Regions from separate parts of the Serratia sp. Sp408 genome, predicted to be linked through region 1. Evidence: predicted binding sites of a transcription regulator. Region 1 holds the regulator's gene; each other region holds the start of a gene.
What was found. The regulator LexA, encoded in region 1, represses DNA repair genes until DNA is damaged. The targets are predictions, from matches to a motif close to TNCTGTATGTACATACAGNA.
Positions count from the first base shown of each region.

Region 2: sulA (SOS-induced cell division inhibitor SulA) is a predicted target of LexA. The motif match lies at 2,870-2,889, and genes of this name have one in related genera.
Region 3: umuD (translesion error-prone DNA polymerase V autoproteolytic subunit) is a predicted target of LexA. The motif match lies at 1,946-1,965, and genes of this name have one in related genera.

Region 1 covers NZ_JBXUFT010000002.1:306,079-312,560, reverse strand. Annotated here, with positions in the region: gene plsB (glycerol-3-phosphate 1-O-acyltransferase PlsB) at 1-1,852, opposite strand, end outside; gene AC2AXP_RS12255 (diacylglycerol kinase) at 1,981-2,349, shown strand; gene lexA (transcriptional repressor LexA) at 2,474-3,082, shown strand; gene dinF (MATE family efflux transporter DinF) at 3,227-4,573, shown strand; gene AC2AXP_RS12240 (CsbD family protein) at 4,885-5,094, shown strand; gene zur (zinc uptake transcriptional repressor Zur) at 5,195-5,704, opposite strand; gene AC2AXP_RS12230 (sugar O-acetyltransferase) at 5,956-6,482, shown strand, end outside.
Region 2 covers NZ_JBXUFT010000001.1:848,843-855,324, reverse strand. Annotated here, with positions in the region: gene yccS (YccS family putative transporter) at 1-2,024, shown strand, start outside; gene AC2AXP_RS04025 (TfoX/Sxy family DNA transformation protein) at 2,046-2,678, opposite strand; gene sulA (SOS-induced cell division inhibitor SulA) at 2,910-3,416, shown strand; gene ompA (porin OmpA) at 3,777-4,853, shown strand; gene matP (macrodomain Ter protein MatP) at 4,973-5,431, opposite strand; gene AC2AXP_RS04005 (AAA family ATPase) at 5,641-6,482, shown strand, end outside.
Region 3 covers NZ_JBXUFT010000012.1:18,467-24,948, reverse strand. Annotated here, with positions in the region: partial or broken gene umuC (translesion error-prone DNA polymerase V subunit UmuC) at 219-1,490, opposite strand; gene umuD (translesion error-prone DNA polymerase V autoproteolytic subunit) at 1,493-1,918, opposite strand; gene AC2AXP_RS22115 (DNA polymerase III subunit theta) at 2,053-2,289, shown strand; gene AC2AXP_RS22110 (DUF3742 family protein) at 2,346-2,732, shown strand; gene AC2AXP_RS22105 (conjugal transfer protein TraG N-terminal domain-containing protein) at 2,770-4,290, opposite strand; gene AC2AXP_RS22100 (hypothetical protein) at 4,287-4,658, opposite strand; gene AC2AXP_RS22095 (integrating conjugative element protein) at 4,673-6,157, opposite strand; gene AC2AXP_RS22090 (TIGR03756 family integrating conjugative element protein) at 6,168-6,482, opposite strand, start outside.

The DNA.
Region 1 (6,482 bases):
ATACCAGCAAATGATGGATATTGTTGCGGTAATAGGTCATCAACACCGCCTGCTCGCGTGGCAGAATGATGATATCGCCGATGTTGTCCTTCTCTACCTCGAACTTGTTCATGTTGAGCGCGTGATCCAGCAACGCCTCTGCCGACTGCTGCGGCACGGTGACATCACTGGCGTAAGGCACGTTGCGCATCAGCTGCAGGTAGCACTCCAGTTGCTCAATCAACTGCTCGCGTGTCAGCGAACGCTGGCGTGAAGCCAGCAGTGCAGTGGAGCACAGATTCATGGCGTTGGCGGCGGCGGCATTGTTGATACGTACCATGATCTTGCCAGCCAGATCGTTGACCGTTGGTGTCAGCCAGCTTGGACGCTGTGCTTCGATCGGGTCGATCGACTCCCGCCACTGCGGCACGTGCTGATTGAGGTACGAGGTCAACGGCAATGGATCGCCAAAGTTGACGTAACCCTGGCCGAGGTTGCGCAGTTTACGCAGACCGCGCAGCATCTGCAGCAGGCTTTCTTTTTCTTTGGTGGCACCACGTAGTTCTTTGGCGTAGGTACCGACTTCCATCACGTGTTCGTAACCGATGTAGATCGGCACCAGGGTAATCGGGCGGGTGCCGCCGCGCAGCATCGCCTGGATGGTCATCGACAGGGTGCCGGTTTTGGGTTCCAGCAGGCGTCCGGTACGCGAACGACCGCCTTCAACGAAGTATTCCACCGAGTAGCCGCGGGTGAACAGTTCGCCGAGGTACTCGCGAAACACCGTCGAGTAGAGCTTGTTGCCCTTGAAGGTGCGGCGAATAAAGAACGCGCCCAGACGGCGGAAGATCGGCCCGGCCGGCCAGAAGTTAAGATTGATACCGGCGGCAATGTGCGGCGGTACCAGCCCCTGGTGGTACAGCACGTAAGACAGCAGCAGGTAATCCATATGGCTGCGGTGGCATGGCACATAGACGATTTCATGCCCGTCCTGCGCCAGCTGGCGCACGCGTTCGGCGTTGGTGACGTTGAGGCCCTGATACAAGCGGTTCCAGGTCCAGCTCAGCACGCGATCCGACAGGCGCACCGTTTCGTAAGAGAAGTCTGCCGCGATCTCTTCCATCAGCGCAATGGCGTTCTGCTGGGCCTTCTCGTGCGAAATCTTTTTGTTGCGTGCTTCGTCTTCTACCGCTTTTTCAATCGCTTTGGACGCCAGCAGCTTGTTGAACAGATCCTGACGTGCAGGCAGGCTAGGCCCGACTGCCGCCAGACGCTGCCGTGAAAAGTGCATGCGCGCCACGCGCGCCAGCTTTTGCGCGATAATCTTGTCGGTACCGTGCTCGGTCGCCATGCGGCGCAGAGACACCGTATTGGAGAAACGCACAAAACTGTCACGTCCCAGCCACAGTACGGCAAAGAACTTCTGCACACCGTTCAGTAGACGCAGATGCGGCGTACCGTGGCTTTCGCGCCCCGGCGAACGGCCAAACATCACCGAAACCGGCAGCATCTGAATATCGAGATCCGGGTTATTGCGGTGCAGGTCGAGATAATCGTGGAACAGTTTTACCGACTCTTCTTTCGGCGTGTAGTAGCGGAATACGCGCGGGCCATCGTGGATAAACACGTAGCTCGGCAGTACGGCGCCGTCGATCTCCAACGGAGTGAGCGGATCGGGCAGATCCTGCGCCAGGCACTGGGTGCGCAGCGTCAGTAAATCCGCCTTGGAATTATAAGGTAAAACATACAAAATCGGCCGTGAGGGATCCAACCCTAACTCCGTGACCGGATCTGAAGGGATAACCTTACTTCTTACCAACAGTTTTAGTGGTAAATTCAATAATTTATAATAAATTTTACGCCAACCTGACATAACAACGTGAAGCCTCTTGTTAGCAATGCGCCGCAAGCATACCAGAAACCGGGTAGCAGATCTGTGGTGTTAAAAAAACCAGAGCCGTTAAGATTATGACTTATCACTTATAAAAGGCACACCGCAACATGGCAAATCAAGCAACCGGTTTGACTCGCGTCATCAAAGCTTTCGGATATTCCTATAAGGGATTGACCGCCGCCTGGCAGCATGAAGCCGCGTTTCGCCAGGAACTGGTGGCGACCGTGCTGGCCATCATACTGGCGATTTGGCTGGATGTGGGTGCGATAGCGCGCATTTTATTGATCGGTTCGGTGGTACTGGTGATGATTGTCGAAATGCTCAACAGTGCGATTGAGGCGATCGTCGATCGCATCGGCACTGAACACCACGAGCTTTCCGGCCGCGCCAAGGACATGGGCTCGGCGGCGGTGTCGCTGGCGATTGCACTGGCGCTGTTTGTCTGGGTCAGCGTACTGTGGCAATACCTGGTTTGAGCGGCAGGCAATCGATGTTGCGCAGCACCTCGCTAATCCCTGATTTTTATTCATTCTCCAGTTCCCAATCCACGTTCACCTGTATATACTCACAGCAAGACTGTATAAACAAACAGGGGGCGGAATGAAAGCATTAACTACCAGACAGCAAGAGGTCTACGACCTGATTCGCGATCATATTTCGCAGACGGGCATGCCGCCAACGCGTGCCGAGATCGCGCTGCGTCTGGGGTTCCGCTCGCCTAATGCCGCTGAAGAACACCTCAAGGCCCTGGCGCGCAAAGGCGTCATCGAAATCGTCTCCGGCGCCTCGCGCGGCATTCGTCTGCTGATGGAAGATGAAGACGGCCTGCCGCTGATTGGCCGGGTGGCCGCCGGTGAGCCACTGCTGGCGCAGCAGCATATCGAAGGGCACTACAAGGTCGATCCTTCGCTCTTCAAGCCAAACGCAGACTTCCTGCTGCGGGTCAACGGCATGTCGATGCGCGATATCGGCATTCTCGACGGCGACTTGCTGGCGGTGCATAAAACCCAGGACGTGCGTAACGGCCAGGTGGTGGTGGCGCGCATTGAAGACGAAGTCACCGTCAAACGCCTGAAAAAACACGGTAATGTGGTAGAGTTATTACCGGAAAACAGTGAGTTTCAACCGATTGTGGTCGATCTTCGTCAGCAGAACTTCACCATTGAAGGCCTGGCCGTCGGCGTCATTCGCAACGGTGATTGGATCTAACTCGCAGTCCCCCGAACCTAATCGCCTCAGCCCGTTCTGGGGCGATGCCATCGTCAAAACATCACCATACCCAAGAGCTTTCAAGGCGTAGCCGGTAAATCGCTCCCCTTGCCAGAGCGTGGGTACCTACGGGAACATGTTACTATGCGCCTGCTTGCCACTTTCACCAGCGATACCGACAAAGCCCTGTGGCGTCTGGCGCTGCCGATGATCTTTTCCAATATCACCGTACCGCTGCTGGGGTTGGTGGATACGGCGGTGATTGGTCATCTCGACAGCCCGAACTATCTGGGGGGCGTGGCGATCGGTTCGATGGCAACCAGCTTCCTGTTCATGCTGTTACTGTTCCTGCGCATGAGTACCACCGGGCTGGCCGCGCAGGCGCTGGGGGCGCAAAATCCCCTGGCACTGGCGCGCGCCTTCATGCAACCGCTGATGCTGGCGCTACTGGCTGGTTTGGCCATTGTGCTGCTGCGTCATCCGTTGATCGACCTGGCGTTGAGCATCGTCGGTGGCGACGCCGAGGTGTTGGCGCAGGCCCGGCTGTTCCTGGAAATCCGCTGGCTGAGCGCGCCGGCCGCCTTGGCAAACCTGGTATTACTGGGCTGGCTGCTGGGCGTGCAGTACGTGCGCGCGCCGGTGATCCTGCTGATCGTCGGCAACCTGCTGAATATCGTACTGGATATCTGGTTGGTGATGGGGCTGGGCTGGAACGTGCAGGGCGCAGCCACCGCCACCGCCATTGCCGAATATGCCACGCTGCTACTGGGGGTGTGGCTCAGTTGGCGGGTGATGCGCCTGCGTGGTATTACACCGGCAATGCTGCGCCACGCCTGGCGTGGCAATCTGCGTCGCCTGCTGGCGCTCAACCGCGACATCATGCTGCGATCGCTATTGCTGCAGCTGTGCTTTGCCTCGTTGACCATCTTTGGCGCACGTCTCGGCAGCGAGGTGGTGGCGGTAAACGCGGTACTGATGAACCTGCTGACCTTTACCGCCTATGCGCTGGACGGTTTTGCCTATGCCGTTGAGGCGCATTCCGGCCATGCTTATGGAGCAAGGGACGATCGACAGCTGCGACGCATCTGGCGTGCGGCATGTCGGCAGGCATGTATGGTGGCGCTGGGCTTCGCGCTGATTTATGCCGTCGCCGGCCAGCACATCGTTGCTGCGCTGACGTCGTTGCCGGAGCTGCGCGCCCTGGCCAACCTCTATCTGCCGTGGCAGGTGCTATTGCCGCTGGCGGGCGTGTGGTGTTATTTGCTGGATGGTATGTTTATCGGCGCCACGCGCGGCGCGGAGATGCGTAATAGTATGGCGGTCGCCGCCGCCGGGTATGGCCTGACGCTGTTCACCCTGCCATGGTTGGGTAACCACGGTTTGTGGCTGGCCTTGGCGGTGTTTCTCGGCCTGCGTGGCCTGGCATTAGGCTGGGTTTGGCACCGGCACAGCGTGAATGGCACCTGGTTTGCCCACGCCGGTAGCCACTGACTTTGGCTATTCATTAGTTTCTTTGCTGTATTTTTTGCTTTTTGTTTATATCTGGTTACATTCCACCTTGATGCTGGAGCGGCGTTTAGTTACTGTTTTGTCGATTTTTTATCTGTAATTTGGTTTGTTAATGGTTTTTTGAACTGGTATTTTCCGTCGTTTGGTTGTCGGTGACTATAATTAGTCACGTGGCTGGCGAGTTATACGGTGATTTTATATTGCTGAGATAGCGTTAAATGGCCATAAATTTTAATCAGTTGGCGCCAGCCCGATTTATCTAAAACTGACTAACCACAGGTAACGGAGAGATTATGAACACAGATCAAGCCGACGGTAACTGGAAGCAGTTTAAAGGTAAAGTGAAGGAACAGTGGGGCAAGCTGACCGATGACGATCTGACGGTCATTGAAGGGAAACGTGAACAGCTTGTCGGTAAAATACAGGAACGTTACGGCTATCAGAGGGCGGCGGCCGAAGAAGAGGTCAAAGCCTGGGAAGATCAGAACAAGTATCGCTGGTAATCCGATCCGCCCGCGGTTGAACGCGGCGCTTTGACACCCCTTGGGCCAGCGTTCCCCCCTAGACGTCTTGGCCCATAGGTACAGGGACGTACCTGCCTGACTATTTCTTTTTAATCACGATGCTGTGGTCATGATTGCAATCGTGCTTACTGTCGCAAGACTCTACTTCAACACAGCCTGAGCACAGTCCATGGGCTTCCACCACGCTGTGGCGCAGGGCAAAACCGGACTCTTTTGCCAATTTTTGCAATGTTTCCTCTACCCCAGCGGTGGTGCGCTCGGTTACCTGCCCGCAACGATCGCAGATGAAAAGCGCGGAGGTGTGCATTGGCTGCTCAAAATGATGGCACAGCACGTAGCTGTTAGCCGATTCAACGCGGTGAATAAAGCCTTGTTCCAGCAGAAAGTCCAGTGCGCGGTAGACCGTTGGCGGCTTGGCCTGCGGTTCGGCGACGCGCAATAAATCGAGCAGATCATAGGCGCTGATCGCACCGGGCTGTTGAGCCATCAGGCGTAACACTTCCAGCCGTTGCGGCGTCAGGCGCACATTGCGTTGCTGACAGAGTTGTTCTGCCTGCGCGAGCAGCTTTTCCTGGTTGGTTGGGTTCATGGCAAATATTCCCGGTACGTAAAAAAGGCGATTTTAACATGTATCGGCCAATTCGCCGAGAGTTGAGCCATTTTCTCCCGTTAATCACGCCGGCAGCGGCACATTCACGCCTGCGGATTGGCAAAACGTGAATCGACTCACAACTTCTGCGGCGTGCTGGCGCTGAGATCAACGCCGTGGCGTTTTCGTCTGGGCATTGCCCGCACGTGGCGTTATAACGCCTGACAACACCTTGGCTAAAGGAACACGCGATGACCGAAAGAGAAAAGTTGCTGCGCGGTGAGATCTATAACAGCCGCGATGCGGAACTGATAGGCCTGTATCACCGGGCACGGGCGCTTAGCAAGCAGTTGGGCGCGCTGGATTCTCAGCAGATGGACGAAAAAAATCGTCTGCTGAGCCAGCTGTTCGCGCATTGGGGGCAACAGAGCTGGATTGAAACGCCATTCTGGTGTGATTATGGCCAGCACATCAGTATCGGCAACAACTGTTTTATCAACGTCAATGCGGTATTCCTCGACTGTAATACCATTACCATTGGCGATAACACGCTGATCGGTCCCAACCTGCAGGTTTATACGCCGAGCCATCCGCTGAAAGCCAGCGAACGTCTGACCGGTGATGCCGACTTTCCCTTCCAGACCTCCGCCAGGCCGGTGACTATCGGCAGCAATGTGTGGATTGGCGGCAATGTGCTGATCTTGCCGGGCGTGACCATTGGTGATGGCAGCACCATCGGTGCCGGCAGCATCGTCACCGGCGATATTCCGACCAACGT
Region 2 (6,482 bases), on a different contig from region 1:
GCATGGAAAAACTCACCATTCCACTGACGCTCGGCGTGGTGGCCGCCGCCTTGACCGACCTGGACGATCGGCTGGCCGGCAGGCTGCGCAACTTGCTGATTACCTTGGTGTGTTTTTTCGTCGCCTCGGCGTCAATTGAACTGTTGTTTCCCCACCCCTGGCTGTTCGCCCTTGGGCTGACCAGCTCAACCTGCGCATTCATTCTGCTGGGCGCTCTGGGGCAACGCTACGCCACCATCGCCTTTGGCGCATTGCTGATTGCGGTATACACCATGCTCGGCGCCTCGATGTATGAAGCCTGGTATCAACAACCCATGCTGCTGATTTTCGGCGCGCTATGGTACAACCTGCTGACGCTGATCGGTCATCTGGTGTTCCCGATCCGCCCGTTACAGGAAAACCTGGCGCGTTGCTATCAACAGTTGGCGAATTATCTCGATGCCAAGGCCAATCTGTTCGACCCCGACGCCGAACAGGACGCCGATCTGCCGTGGATGGATGTGGCGATGGCCAACAGCGCACTGGTCAGCACCCTGAATCAAACCAAGGTTTCTCTACTTACCCGTCTGAAAGGCGACCGCGGCCAGCGTGGTACCCGCCGTACTCTGCACTATTACTTCGTCGCGCAAGATATTCACGAGCGCGCCAGCTCGTCCCATGTGCAATATCAGGCGCTGAGCAAGCAGTTTCGCCACAGCGATATTCTGTTCCGCTTCCAACGTTTGCTCAGCATGCAGGCGCGTGCCTGCCAGCAACTGGCGCAGTCGATCCTGCTACGGCAGAAATATCAGCACAATAATCGCTTCGAACCGGCGTTTCACCGCATTGAAGAGGCCCTCTCGCACCTGACGCTCGTCACGGAGAACCGCGAACTGACTAAAGCACTGTCGCATCTGTTGACCAATTTGCGCGCCATTGATGCCCAATTGGCCAATATCGAATCGGAACAGGCACTCGCCAATGGCCAGGCGGAAGAAAACAGCCTGTCAGACGATCGTCTTACCGGTTGGAGTGACATCCGCCTGCGCATCAGTCGCCACTTGACCCCGCAGTCGGCGCTGTTCCGCCATGCAATCCGCATGTCTGTAGTGCTGTGCGTCGGCTATGCGTTTATCCAGTTGACCGGCATGCAGCACGGCTACTGGATCCTGCTCACCAGCCTGTTTGTCTGCCAGCCCAACTATAATGCTACCCGCCGCCGCCTGGCATTACGCATCGTTGGTACGCTGGCCGGGATTCTGGTCGGCCTGCCGATTCTGTATTTTGTACCGTCGGTTGAAGGGCAACTGATTCTGATCGTGATCAGCGGCGTGCTGTTTTTTGCCTTCCGTACCGTGCAGTACGCCCACGCAACGATGTTTATCACCCTGCTGGTATTGCTGTGCTTTAATCTGCTCGGCGAAGGGTTTGAAGTGGCCGCGCCACGCGTCTACGACACGCTACTGGGCTGTGCCATTGCCTGGGCGGCGGTAACCTTTATCTGGCCGGACTGGCAGTTCCGCCAACTGCCGGCCATCGTCAGCAAAACGCTGAATGCCGATTGCCGTTATCTGGACGCCATTATGGTGCAATACCACCAGGGCAAAGATAACGGCCTGCAGTACCGGATCGCACGGCGAGATGCCCATAACAGCGATGCAGAGCTGGCATCGGTCATCTCCAATATGTCGGCCGATCCCAAAGCAGATAAAACCACCCAGGAAGCCGCCTTCCGGCTGCTGTGCCTCAATCATACCTTATTAAGCTATATCTCCGCGCTGGGCGCTCACCGGGAACGACTCGCCAGTGCCGAAGTACTGCAACTGCTTAATGATGCGGTGTGTTACGTCGACGGTGCGCTACAGCAGGAAGCACAGGATGGCAAACGCATCACGCAGGCGCTGGAGTCGCTGTCCGTGCGTATCACTCAGTTAACACCCGAGCCGGAAAGCAAAGAACAACTGGTATTGCAACAGATTGGCTTGGTGCTTGCCCTGCTGCCGGAACTGACCGCGCTCAATGCGCAGATCGGCGGCAGCCACTGATGGATACGCTTATGTGTAACGCTACGGGCAAAGACTGTCCTGACGCGGCGGTATGATGACAGCGTTAAACCATGTCAGCAGTTCGCTGCGCAGCTCTGTCGGCAAGGCGGCGTGATGGTAGCCGGCCAGCGCGCCGGCCAGTGATAACAGCACCTTCAGCCCCAGGCGGCGTTGTTCTCGCTGCAATCTGAGGAACGTTTCTTTCGCCCCTTGCAGGCGCAGCTCGTAGACGCCGCAGATCCCGCTACGCCAGAGCAGACGCTCCAGCGCGGCGTCGATATTCGGCAAATCCTTCAACCGTTCATGGCTCTGCTTTTTTACCTGAACCTCTTTGCGCGCCTCACGCATCGCCTGCCACGCCAGGGCAAACAGTTCTTGTCGCTGTTGCCATAACGCCTCGTCGACGTAGTAATAACGCATGACGATCGGTGCACCGCGCTTCGAATACACCATATTTGCCATGCCGCGCGCACGGAACACGCTTTCGAGGCTGCTGGTCGCACGCAGATACATTTCGCCTTCGGCGACCACGGCAAACATGATGCCGTCGACCAGCAACCCGTAGCCGCCAAACTGTGAGCGGGTGGTTATTCTCCCCAGGGCGGAAAAACAGGCTTTAGCCTGGGCTACTCTGGCGTTCGTTGTTCCTTGCATAAGGTTATCCCTCGGTCATTTGCGGCAAACCATTGCCTGTGTCAATAGAATAAAAGTAACGGGAACAAGTAATTAGAAAAAATACGCATTAAACCCGACGGTGCCAATGAGAAAAGCCTCCAGCTCAAAAAATAATCGCAAATCTGCGAGGTGTTACTAAAAATTGGGTTGATCTTCTGACTGACCGCATGTACTGTATATGCATACAGTAACACTACGGCGGGATACTTTATGCGTACTCAATCACTCTACCAACCCCATTTCAGCCACAGCGCGCGTGCAATGAATCACTCGGCCCCGGTTTCCGGCGCGAACAACGAAAATGGTCTTATCAGTGAACTTGTTTACAACGAGCATCAACCCGCAGTAGCGCAACTGTTACTGCCTTTATTGCAGCAACTGGGCATGCAATCGCGTTGGCTATTATGGCTGACGCCACAGCAGAAATTGAGCAAACGCTGGCTACAGCAGTCGGGCTTGCCGATCGATAAAGTGGTGCAGCTGAGCCAAATCAGCCCGCTAAATACGGTCGAAGCCATGGAAAAAGCGTTGTTGACGGGAAATTACAGCGTGGTTTTAGGTTGGTTACCCGACCTGACGGATGAAGATAGGCTAAAATTACGTCGTGCGGCCGAGTTGGGAAATGCCTACGGCTTTATCATGCGTCCTCAACCCGTCACAAACTCGAACCAAGGACAGTGTTCGACCTTAAAAATTCACTCTTCTTTGTATCATTGAGTGAATTTAGGAGTTTTCTCATTATTTTTCTTCTTCAGCAGCGGAACCTTCTAGAGATCAGTCACAAAACGAGAGCGGCTGCGGTTCCGCACTGCATTTTGCAGCAAGGCATGGCTAAAAAATGACCAGAAAATGTTAGCAAATATGTACAATTCTGCGTTTTTTTTTAGAGCTTTATCACATCACACTTGTAACTTTCGCGCCACGTTGTAGACTTTACATCGCCAAGGTTGCTCTATAACGCCAGAAAAACTGGCAGAGTAACAAACGAGGGCATAAACCTTGGCGAAGGAATTTAACCAAGGGCTTAAAAATTAGCTTTAAAGCTCATTGCCTATTTGGATGATAACGAGGCGCAAAATGAAAAAGACAGCTATCGCATTAGCAGTGGCACTGGCTGGTTTCGCTACCGTAGCGCAAGCCGCCCCAAAAGATAACACCTGGTACACCGGTGCCAAACTGGGCTGGTCCCAGTATCACGACGTAGGTTTCTACGGCAACGGTTATGAGAAAGGTATCGGCAACGGTCCTACTCATGAAAGCCAACTGGGTGCTGGTGCGTTCTTGGGTTACCAAGCGAACCAATACCTGGGCTTCGAGCTGGGCTATGACTGGCTTGGCCGTATGCCTTACAAAGGCAGCGTGAACAACGGTGCTTTCAAAGCGCAGGGCGTTCAATTGGCAGCTAAACTGAGCTACCCAATTGCTGACGACCTGGACATCTACACCCGTCTGGGTGGCATGATCTGGCGTGCAGACTCTAAAGCTAACTACGGCCGTACTGGCGAGCGTCTGAGCAACCACGACACCGGCGTTTCTCCGCTGGCTGCTGTTGGTGTTGAATACGCACTGACCAAAAACTGGGCTACTCGCCTGGATTACCAGTTCGTTAGCAACATCGGCGACGCAGGTACCGTTGGCGCGCGTCCAGACAACACCATGCTGAGCCTGGGCGTTTCTTACCGCTTCGGCCAGGACGATGTTGTTGCTCCGGCACCAGCACCAGCTCCGGCTCCAGTGGTTGAAACCAAGCGTTTCACTCTGAAGTCTGACGTTCTGTTCAACTTCGGTAAATCCTCTCTGAAACCAGAAGGCCAGCAGGCTCTGGATCAGCTGTACACCCAACTGAGCTCTATGGATCCTAAAGACGGTTCCGTAGTTGTTCTGGGCTACACTGACCCAGTTGGTAAAGATGCAGCGAACCAGAAACTGTCTGAAGCTCGTGCTCGCAGCGTAGTAGATTACCTGGTATCTAAAGGTATCCCTGCTGACAAAATCTCTGCACGTGGCATGGGCGAAGCTGACCAGGTTACCGACAGCTGTGGCTACAAAAACGGTCGTGCTACCAAAGCACAGATCGAATGCCTGGCGCCTAACCGTCGCGTAGAAATCGAAGTTAAAGGTATCAAAGACGTTGTAACTCAGCCACAGGCTTAAGTTACCGCTTCTTAATAAAAAACCCCGCTCTGCGGGGTTTTTTTTCGCTTTGACGCGTCTGACCGGCAATAAAAAACCCGGCCATTCGCCGGGTTGATTTATCAAACACAATCTTGTGATTATTCTTCGTCCTTGCCCAGGATCGCTTTCAAATCCTGCTTCAACAATGACATTTGGCTGGCGTATTTTTCTTTGCGTTCAGCATCTTCAATCAGCTGCACCACGGTTTCGGACAGCGTTACGCCACGCCGACGAGCCAATGCCGCCAGTCGCTGCCAAACTAAAAATTCCAAATCGATAGATTTTTTACGCGTATGCTGATGTTCTGCGTTAAAATGACGTTTACGCCGGGCGCGGATGGTTTGCTTCATCCGATTGTCCAGCGCCGGATTCATATGAGCATTGATCCAGGCCAGCACCTTGACCGGTTCATTTTCCAGCTTCAGCAGCTCGTCAACGGCTTCCTGCGCAGCGCTGTTTTCAAGGTAGCGGGTAATTGCTTCCCCTTCCCGGTGCTTTTTCACCAGGTACTTCCATTTCCAGCCGCTCTCTAGATTTTCCAGTTGCTGATATTTCATCGTGAGCTCTTCAGTGACCGCGTAACGTTAATAAGCATAACAGCTTTGCGCCAAATTTCCCCGCCAATTACGTCTCCGTTTAGTATGTTTTTTGCACAGTCGTCGCGCGATGTCAAACTCCCTGACCGCAACTGACACTCTGCTTGTATCAAGCTGGCGTTATTCTTGTATAATCGCCCTTTCCCTTTTTGACGATTGCATCTAACACTTTGACCAATAACCGACTTGAATGGCAATCCTTGTTGCCTGCCGTTACGCCTTATCAGGCGATATTCGATTCCGCCGCTCAGTTGGCACCCGTCGCCTTTGCCGCTATTCAACCCCGGTTGGAAAACGCGCTGACGGTATTTTGCCACCCGCGTTCTCAACCACGCTTCATGCTGTTGAAAGCCCAGGAAACACGCGAATATCTGGCGTTGATTGCCGATGCGGTAAAGCAGCTGCAGCCGCAACCTGGCAGCCCTGGTAGCAACTATATCGTACAAAGCGGCCAGGTTCGCGTAGAGCCGGCAACCAGCGGCGATGAGCCCTTTGCCGCCAGCGGTGCCTGCCTGTTTGCCGAATGGGTGGAACCAGAGCAACTGTTCGGTTGCGTACGCCTTTATCAGAACGATGTCTCCCTCGAACCCGGCCTGGTGCACCAGGCTAACGGCGGTGTACTGATCCTGTCTGCCCGCACGTTATTGGCACAACCGCTGTTGTGGCTGCGCTTAAAGCAGATGGTCACCCAGCGCCAATTCCATTGGGTTTCGCCGGATGAAACACGACCGTTGCCAGTCAGTATCCCGCCGATGCCGCTGGATCTGCGGCTGATTGTCGTTGGCGATCGTCACGGGCTGGCGGATTTCCACGATATGGAGCCGGAAGTCTGCGAACAGGCGGTGTATGGCGAATACGAAGACGACCTGCAGCTGACCGATACCGATGACATGGCGCAATGGTGTGGCTACGTCAATACGCTGGTTAGCGAGCAGCAATTGCCGCAACTGGCGGCTGACGCCTGGCCGCCGTTAATGATGCAGGCGGTGCGTTACAGCGGCGATCAGGGCAG
Region 3 (6,482 bases), on a different contig from region 1:
TATTCGCATGGATGCACAGTCAGTATTCCATCCAAACACAAATACTGATGTTTACTGTATCCGTTATTTTTTCACGGTCAGATATTATAGCAAAGGTTTAGCGCTACCTATCGCACTACACGCATTATGTGTTATTATTGGCATCGCCAGCGAATATATCTAACACCCTCCCTGAATAGGGGGTAAGCGATGTATTAACGTGCCCCCATTAACATTTATCAATGAACCTTAAGAAAATCAGAAGATTTTGTTGTCCAACTCGGAGACAGCTTTCCACGTCGCATTTTCCAGTCAGCATTCGCACTCTGTATTCCTTGCCAGGCAAACTATAATTTCTCTTTTCCTGAGCCATTTATTTTGTCCAATAGCTCCATTAATTTATCACCATTATGCTGGGGTTGATATTCATCAAATAATGTCAACTGGGATACCTTTTCACTACGGAAGTCAGTCATTATTACGCCAGCCCGGTGATAACGATGCCCCGGGATAAATATGGCTTCTAACGCTTTGAGCGCAGCTCCAATGATGTCCCTGGTATCTTAAGTCGCAACGGCTAATTCGGTTGAAGCCTGGTTCTTATAAAATATCTCATTTTCAGCAAATGGGCTGGTACTGACAAAAACACCGATCCTTTTGCAATACTGGTGCTCTGCCCGTAGCTTTTCAGCTGCACGCTCAGCATGAGCGCAAATTGCCTGGTGCACGCTGTCCTCATCCGTTGGTTTTTCACCAAAAGAACGGGAACAAATGATCTGTTCTTTAGGCGCCGCAAACTCCTCCAAGCCCAGACACGATATTCCGTTCAGCTCCCGAACGGTCCTTTCGACCACTACGGAAAACTGTTTGCGTGCGAATGCCGGCGAGAGCCTGGAAAGTTTCAGCGCAGTGTCGATCCCCATCAACTGCAGCTTTTTGGCCAACTGTCTGCCGATCCCCCAGACCTCCTCTACCGGCACCAGGGCCATCAGCTTTTCCTGACGCTGCCGGCAACTCAAGTCAACGACCCCCTTTGTCGCTGGCCAACGTTTACTGGCGTACTGGGCCAGCTTGGCCAGCGTCTTCGTCGGGCCTATCCCAACTCCCATAGTCAGATGCGTGCGGCGCCGTATCTGCTCACGCAGCTGCTGGCCGAACTCATCCAGCGCGGTTAGCCTTCTCATCCCAGTGAGATCACAGAATGCCTCATCAATACTGTATATTTCGACGCAAGGGGTCAGTTGCTGCAAAATAGTCATGACTCTGTCAGACATGTCAGAATACAAACTATAATTGCTGGAAAAGGCCACTACGCCTCTGCGCTCGGCCTCCCTGGCCACCTTGAACCAGGGATCCCCCATTTTGTATCCGAGCCGTTTGGCGGCAGCCGATCTCGCAATAATACAGCCATCATTGTTGGACAAAACCACGACTGGTTTCCCCCTTAGATCCGGCCGAAATACGGTCTCGCAGGATGCATAGAAGCTGTTGACATCAACCAGGGCAAACATGGTTAGGAATCCCGTGATTTAAAGCTGTGGACGAGATGGCGTACAACGCCAAACACTACGGTGTCGACATCCTCCGTCAGGGGGATCGGTGAATTTTCCGGGTTGGCCGGCAGCAACTGGAGTCGTTTACAGGTGAACTCACCGTCAACGGCCGCAATAACAATGTCACCGTGGCGCGCCTGGCGAATGCACTCGACAACCAAAAGATCTCCATCACGAATGCCGGCGTTCTGCATCGAATTACCCTCAGCACGTACCAGGTATGTGCTCTCCGGATACCGAATGCAGAAGTCATCCAGTGACAGGCGCTTTTCGATATAGTCCTGCGCCGGCGACGGGAAGCCGCACGATACCCCGTCACAAAAAATCGGGACACCGGTCCTCTTCCCCTGCGAATCTTCTTTCATTTCAGGAGGGTTATAAGCCATCAGATACATAGCTCACCTCTATAAATAAACTGTACATACATACAGTATAATGATAAGAATTTTGCTATGACAAGGGAGAAATCAGGCAAGAGCAGCAACGCGATGAGTTACAATGAGAAAAAGGAGACCTGACGATGACCCACTCATACTACCTGGCCAACTTGTCCAAAGAGGATATGGATAAGGTGAACGTCGACCTGGCTGCCGGCGGCGTTGCCTTCAAGGAACGCTACAATATGCCGGTGATCGCCGAGCTGGTCGAAGCTGAGCAGCCTGAACATCTGAGGGCTTATTTCAAAGAACGTCTGGCGCATCATCGTGCTCAAAAAGACAGGCTTGGTCGCTTACCATCAGAGGAACCAGGCAAATAGCAATTGAATGTTATTTAAGCTAGGATGAGGTTAGGCTATCACCTGGTTAAGGAGTGATGATGAACAATACAACACAGCACCACGCCTATCAGCGTGGGGTTCGCATGGCAAACCTGTGGAAGCGAATTAAAGGTACCATTCTTCAGTGGGATAACGTTTGCGTGTCTAAAGCACGTAGCTATAAGTTACCAGGTTGGGCTGGTCATATACCTATAGCTATTGCACTTTTCGGTTCCCTTACCGCAGCATTACTAGGGGGACTGGCCATTGCTGGCAGTTTACTCTTCATATGGGCAATCGCTTTTATCCTCCAAAATGCGGATCTAAGCAATGCTCAATTAACTGAATCTACATCTGATGATGAAAGCAACTTGCACGATGGCTACAGAAATGGCCCTGAAGGTTATGGGCATTATATGGGAGGATTCAGAGATGACGATTAAACCAGTCAAGGGGGACTGAAAGCCCCCCGTTCTCATTCTATTTCTTGCCCCCTTGCAATACAGCATTAGTAGCGACGTCTACCGCCTTTCCACCACTGTTTTGTGCTTGCTTGGCTCCCCCTGAAAGCATTTCTGACAAGGCTCCAGCTCGAATTCCGGCCCAACCTAAAGCGGAAACCCATAATGTAGGCAAGACGATGAACATAGCCCCCATAACGATGTTCATGATCAGATCATCAGAGCTGTTCTGGAAACCGGCCACGTTCCATCGGCTGTGCGTATCCGAACCGTAAAGAGCTTCCAGCAACCAGCTGTCCAGCCAGCGCGCCAATTCCCACCAGAACGTCAGGAAGTTCAGTGCGAACACCACGAACGTCACGGTGATCACCGCCTTAAACTCATACGTCGCAAAGACAAGGATAAGCGGGATCATGATATACACCGCCATCAGCAGGACGGCCTGCACCATCGGCAGCGCCTGGCGCATCGCATCAAAGGCAGGGAATGCCGCCAGGCTTCCCAGCGCGGTTCCACCGGTTGATGCGACACGGTTAACCGAGTTGTCCATGGTGAAATCAGCGTTGCCGCCATAGCCGGCATAGGCTCGTCCTCCCTGAGAGACTGTCAGGTTATCCGGACTGACCAGACGACGTACCACGGCTTCTTTGTAGTCCGCGTCTGCCTGTCCCATCATTTTAAGCGCTGCAGACATCCGCAACATCACGCCCGGATCGACCTGCTTCACCACCCGATCTTCCAGGCCGGTGTCTGCCGCCGACCACCACTCGCTGCATGTCGGATAACCACCTCGCCCAGTGTTAGCCCGGCCACTGTCCCGTGATTCGTTCCACGGGAAACTGGCGCGCGGCGTTTTCGACTGCAGGTTGTTGTAGTACCCGCCGTTCAGGAAGGTTTTCGACCCCAGCCACTCGATATCACGCAGCGTCGCCTTGTCCGTCGTCTGCCCCTGGTCACGGTTCTGCCAGGTGTACAATGCCAGCGCATAGCAGTCATTGGTGAAGTCCTGCAGCTCCTTCGCCAGCGCCGGGTTATTGACCCGGCTGTGCTGAACCTCAAAACGGACTTGTCGCAGATCTGGCCGACACGGAATGTTAGCTACAGCCACCGCGGTGAACCCCTTCGACAATTTATGCACGACCAGCCACCACACCGGCACCTTCGCCGTCTGACCGTTCATGCTCGACATGATATTCGCATACCCCGTCTCATCCGGTTTCTTCGGTGTCCAGGTGCCGCAGGTGCTCGACCGGCTGCTGTCATACTTGATGGTGTCCAGGCTGACATTCATCAGCGGCAGGCAACAGGCAAGCATCACGAAAAATGCACCATAGAGCAGGTTCTCGATGCGCGGCAGGGACAGCATCCCCTTGTTACCTTCATCCTCCCCCTCTTCCCGGACCTTCAACCAGATCCCAACAACCTTGAACAGCAGCGGCAGCACGAATAACCCCGTACTGATCAGCAGCTCCCACAGGCCGTTGTTCACGATCCAGCCGAGCAGCGTCAGGAAATACTCCAGGTAACTTTTGGTCATCATAGCGTCAGCCCTCCACCAAAGATGGAGTATTCACACGCCAGGGCAAACAGCGCGCAAGCGATGACCATACGCTTGAGGGGCTGACGATGTTCCGGTTTAACCCCGGGTGCATGCCAGATTTTCCAGAATGCCCAGGCCAGCGCCGCATAAAGCGCCAGACGCCAGAACAGCCAGCCGTAACGGGTGCTATGCACCCAGCTACGTAGCGCTGCGGTTTCACCGGGGTGAGTAACGCCCCAGTGCGCGAGCCCCAGCGCCATGACCATGGCGACCACAAGCATGGCAAACAGCTGCAGGAAACGTTTGACTCCCCGGGCAAACCTGCCGCCCCGACGGGGCAGCAGGTCTTTGTTCTCTGATTTCGTCATAAATGTCTCCACACTCACTGGTCTGTTTCCGGCACGGCCAGCTGATTAAACTTGGTATCCGGGCTGTCTGCAGACTGACGCTGCGGGTTGGTTTCGGCACGGTTGTTCTCGCGATCGATAATGGTCAGCACCGCATTGCGGGAGATTTCACGTTTCATCTCCATCTCGTTTTTCAGCGCCGTGATTTCGCGGTCCAGCGCTTCGATGCGGCGGTCGCCGTCTTGCATCGCCACCTTCTGTGCGGCCGCGTTCGGCTCGGACATGCCGGTGGTGATCATGCGGCGCATCAGGAAGGCCGTCTCGATGGTATCGGCCATCGCCAGCTCGCTGGCGAGACGCCCGACCAGAGCCGCATTATCCGGGTCGCGCTGCAGCGCGCGCACCACACCGGCCGTCACCGCCAGGCTGCCGGTTTTTAGTTTGGCCAGGTTCGCGGTGGTGGGCTTTTCGGCACCGTTCACCAACTTGGCCAACTGCTCATTATTGGCCTTCGTCGCCTCTTCCAGCATCGGGGCAAAGCCGGTGCCGGCCACGGTGCTGCCCGGCTGCTCATCGCCCTCGCCACTGGTGCATTGCGACGCGTCCTTACAGGTGCGTAATGACGTGTCGCCCACCACTTTCACCACTGCGGCCGCGGCCTCCTCGCTGCTGGCATATTTGGCGCAGGCACCGCCGGTGCAGCTGCTGCCGGACACACCGGAGGTACTGGTTACGGGCAGCGCATTCATCATGTTGTAGCCGGCAGCCGCCAGGTCATGGGTCGGCTTGATGGCCGGCTGACCAGAGCCGCCGCGTTTCTGCCCGCCAATCCAGGTCTGCCCGGACTGACCGGTCACCTTCTCCGTCGCATTCATCGAGCGGACGGCATCGCCACCACTGCTGTTGACCAGGCTCTTGGCCTCTTCCATTGCGGCCGCCTGGCTCCAGGCGCCGGTATCGGCCATGTCCATCATGCGTTTGGAGAGGTTCTGGCAGTTGAGCTGCGCCTTGTCGAACGCGACGCCGCCCTGCAGCACCCCGTTGGTCAGCATTTCATACAGACCCGGGTTGGCGCGCTGGATGGCCATGGCCGGCAGGCTGGCCACCGCACCGGTGGCACCCTGGATAACATCACCCATCAGGTTCTTGAACCCGTCGGTAACGCCGTTGAGTTGGTTGCCGATCGTCGTTTTCAGGTCGAAGTTGCCGCACATCAAATCCGAGCTCCAGCCCAGGTTCATGCCCAACCGCTGCATGTTGCTGCGCGTCGCCGGCTGCGAAATCACCGAACCGCCACCCAGGGAATAAAACAGCTTGTCGGACACCGCGCCGTTGGCGCTCTTCCCGTAACCGATATTGCTGTCATTGACCTGCGGCAGTGAGATGCCAAACAGCGCACCGTTGTCGTCATTGTCATCGGCATGCGCACTCATCGTGCCTGCCAGCGCCAGGCTGCCGGCAATCAACAGTGACAGCAGGCTGCACCGTCCCCGGGAACATTTATTCATCGTGTTATTCATCATTAAGACCTCAGAAATCCGTGCTGTAGAGGAAACGCTGCCCACGGCGCTGGCAGCAGCTGTAAGGTTGCCACAGAGCAAAGGCGGCATTGGCATCCGCTGCGGGCGGATGGTCGCCGTCGGGGAAGACGGCGCAGGACTGGCTCAACTGCGGCGAAAGGCGCTGCCATTTGTGGTTGCGGGTACCGGTATTCTCCTGAACGTCGCCCGGCGGCCAGTACCCTTCCGAACGCTGGCCTACTAATGGCTGGTAAACGTGAGGCTGGCCAGAGTGGGTAATGATGTCAGCCACCCGCTGCGCCACGACGGCACCGGCCTTGTCACC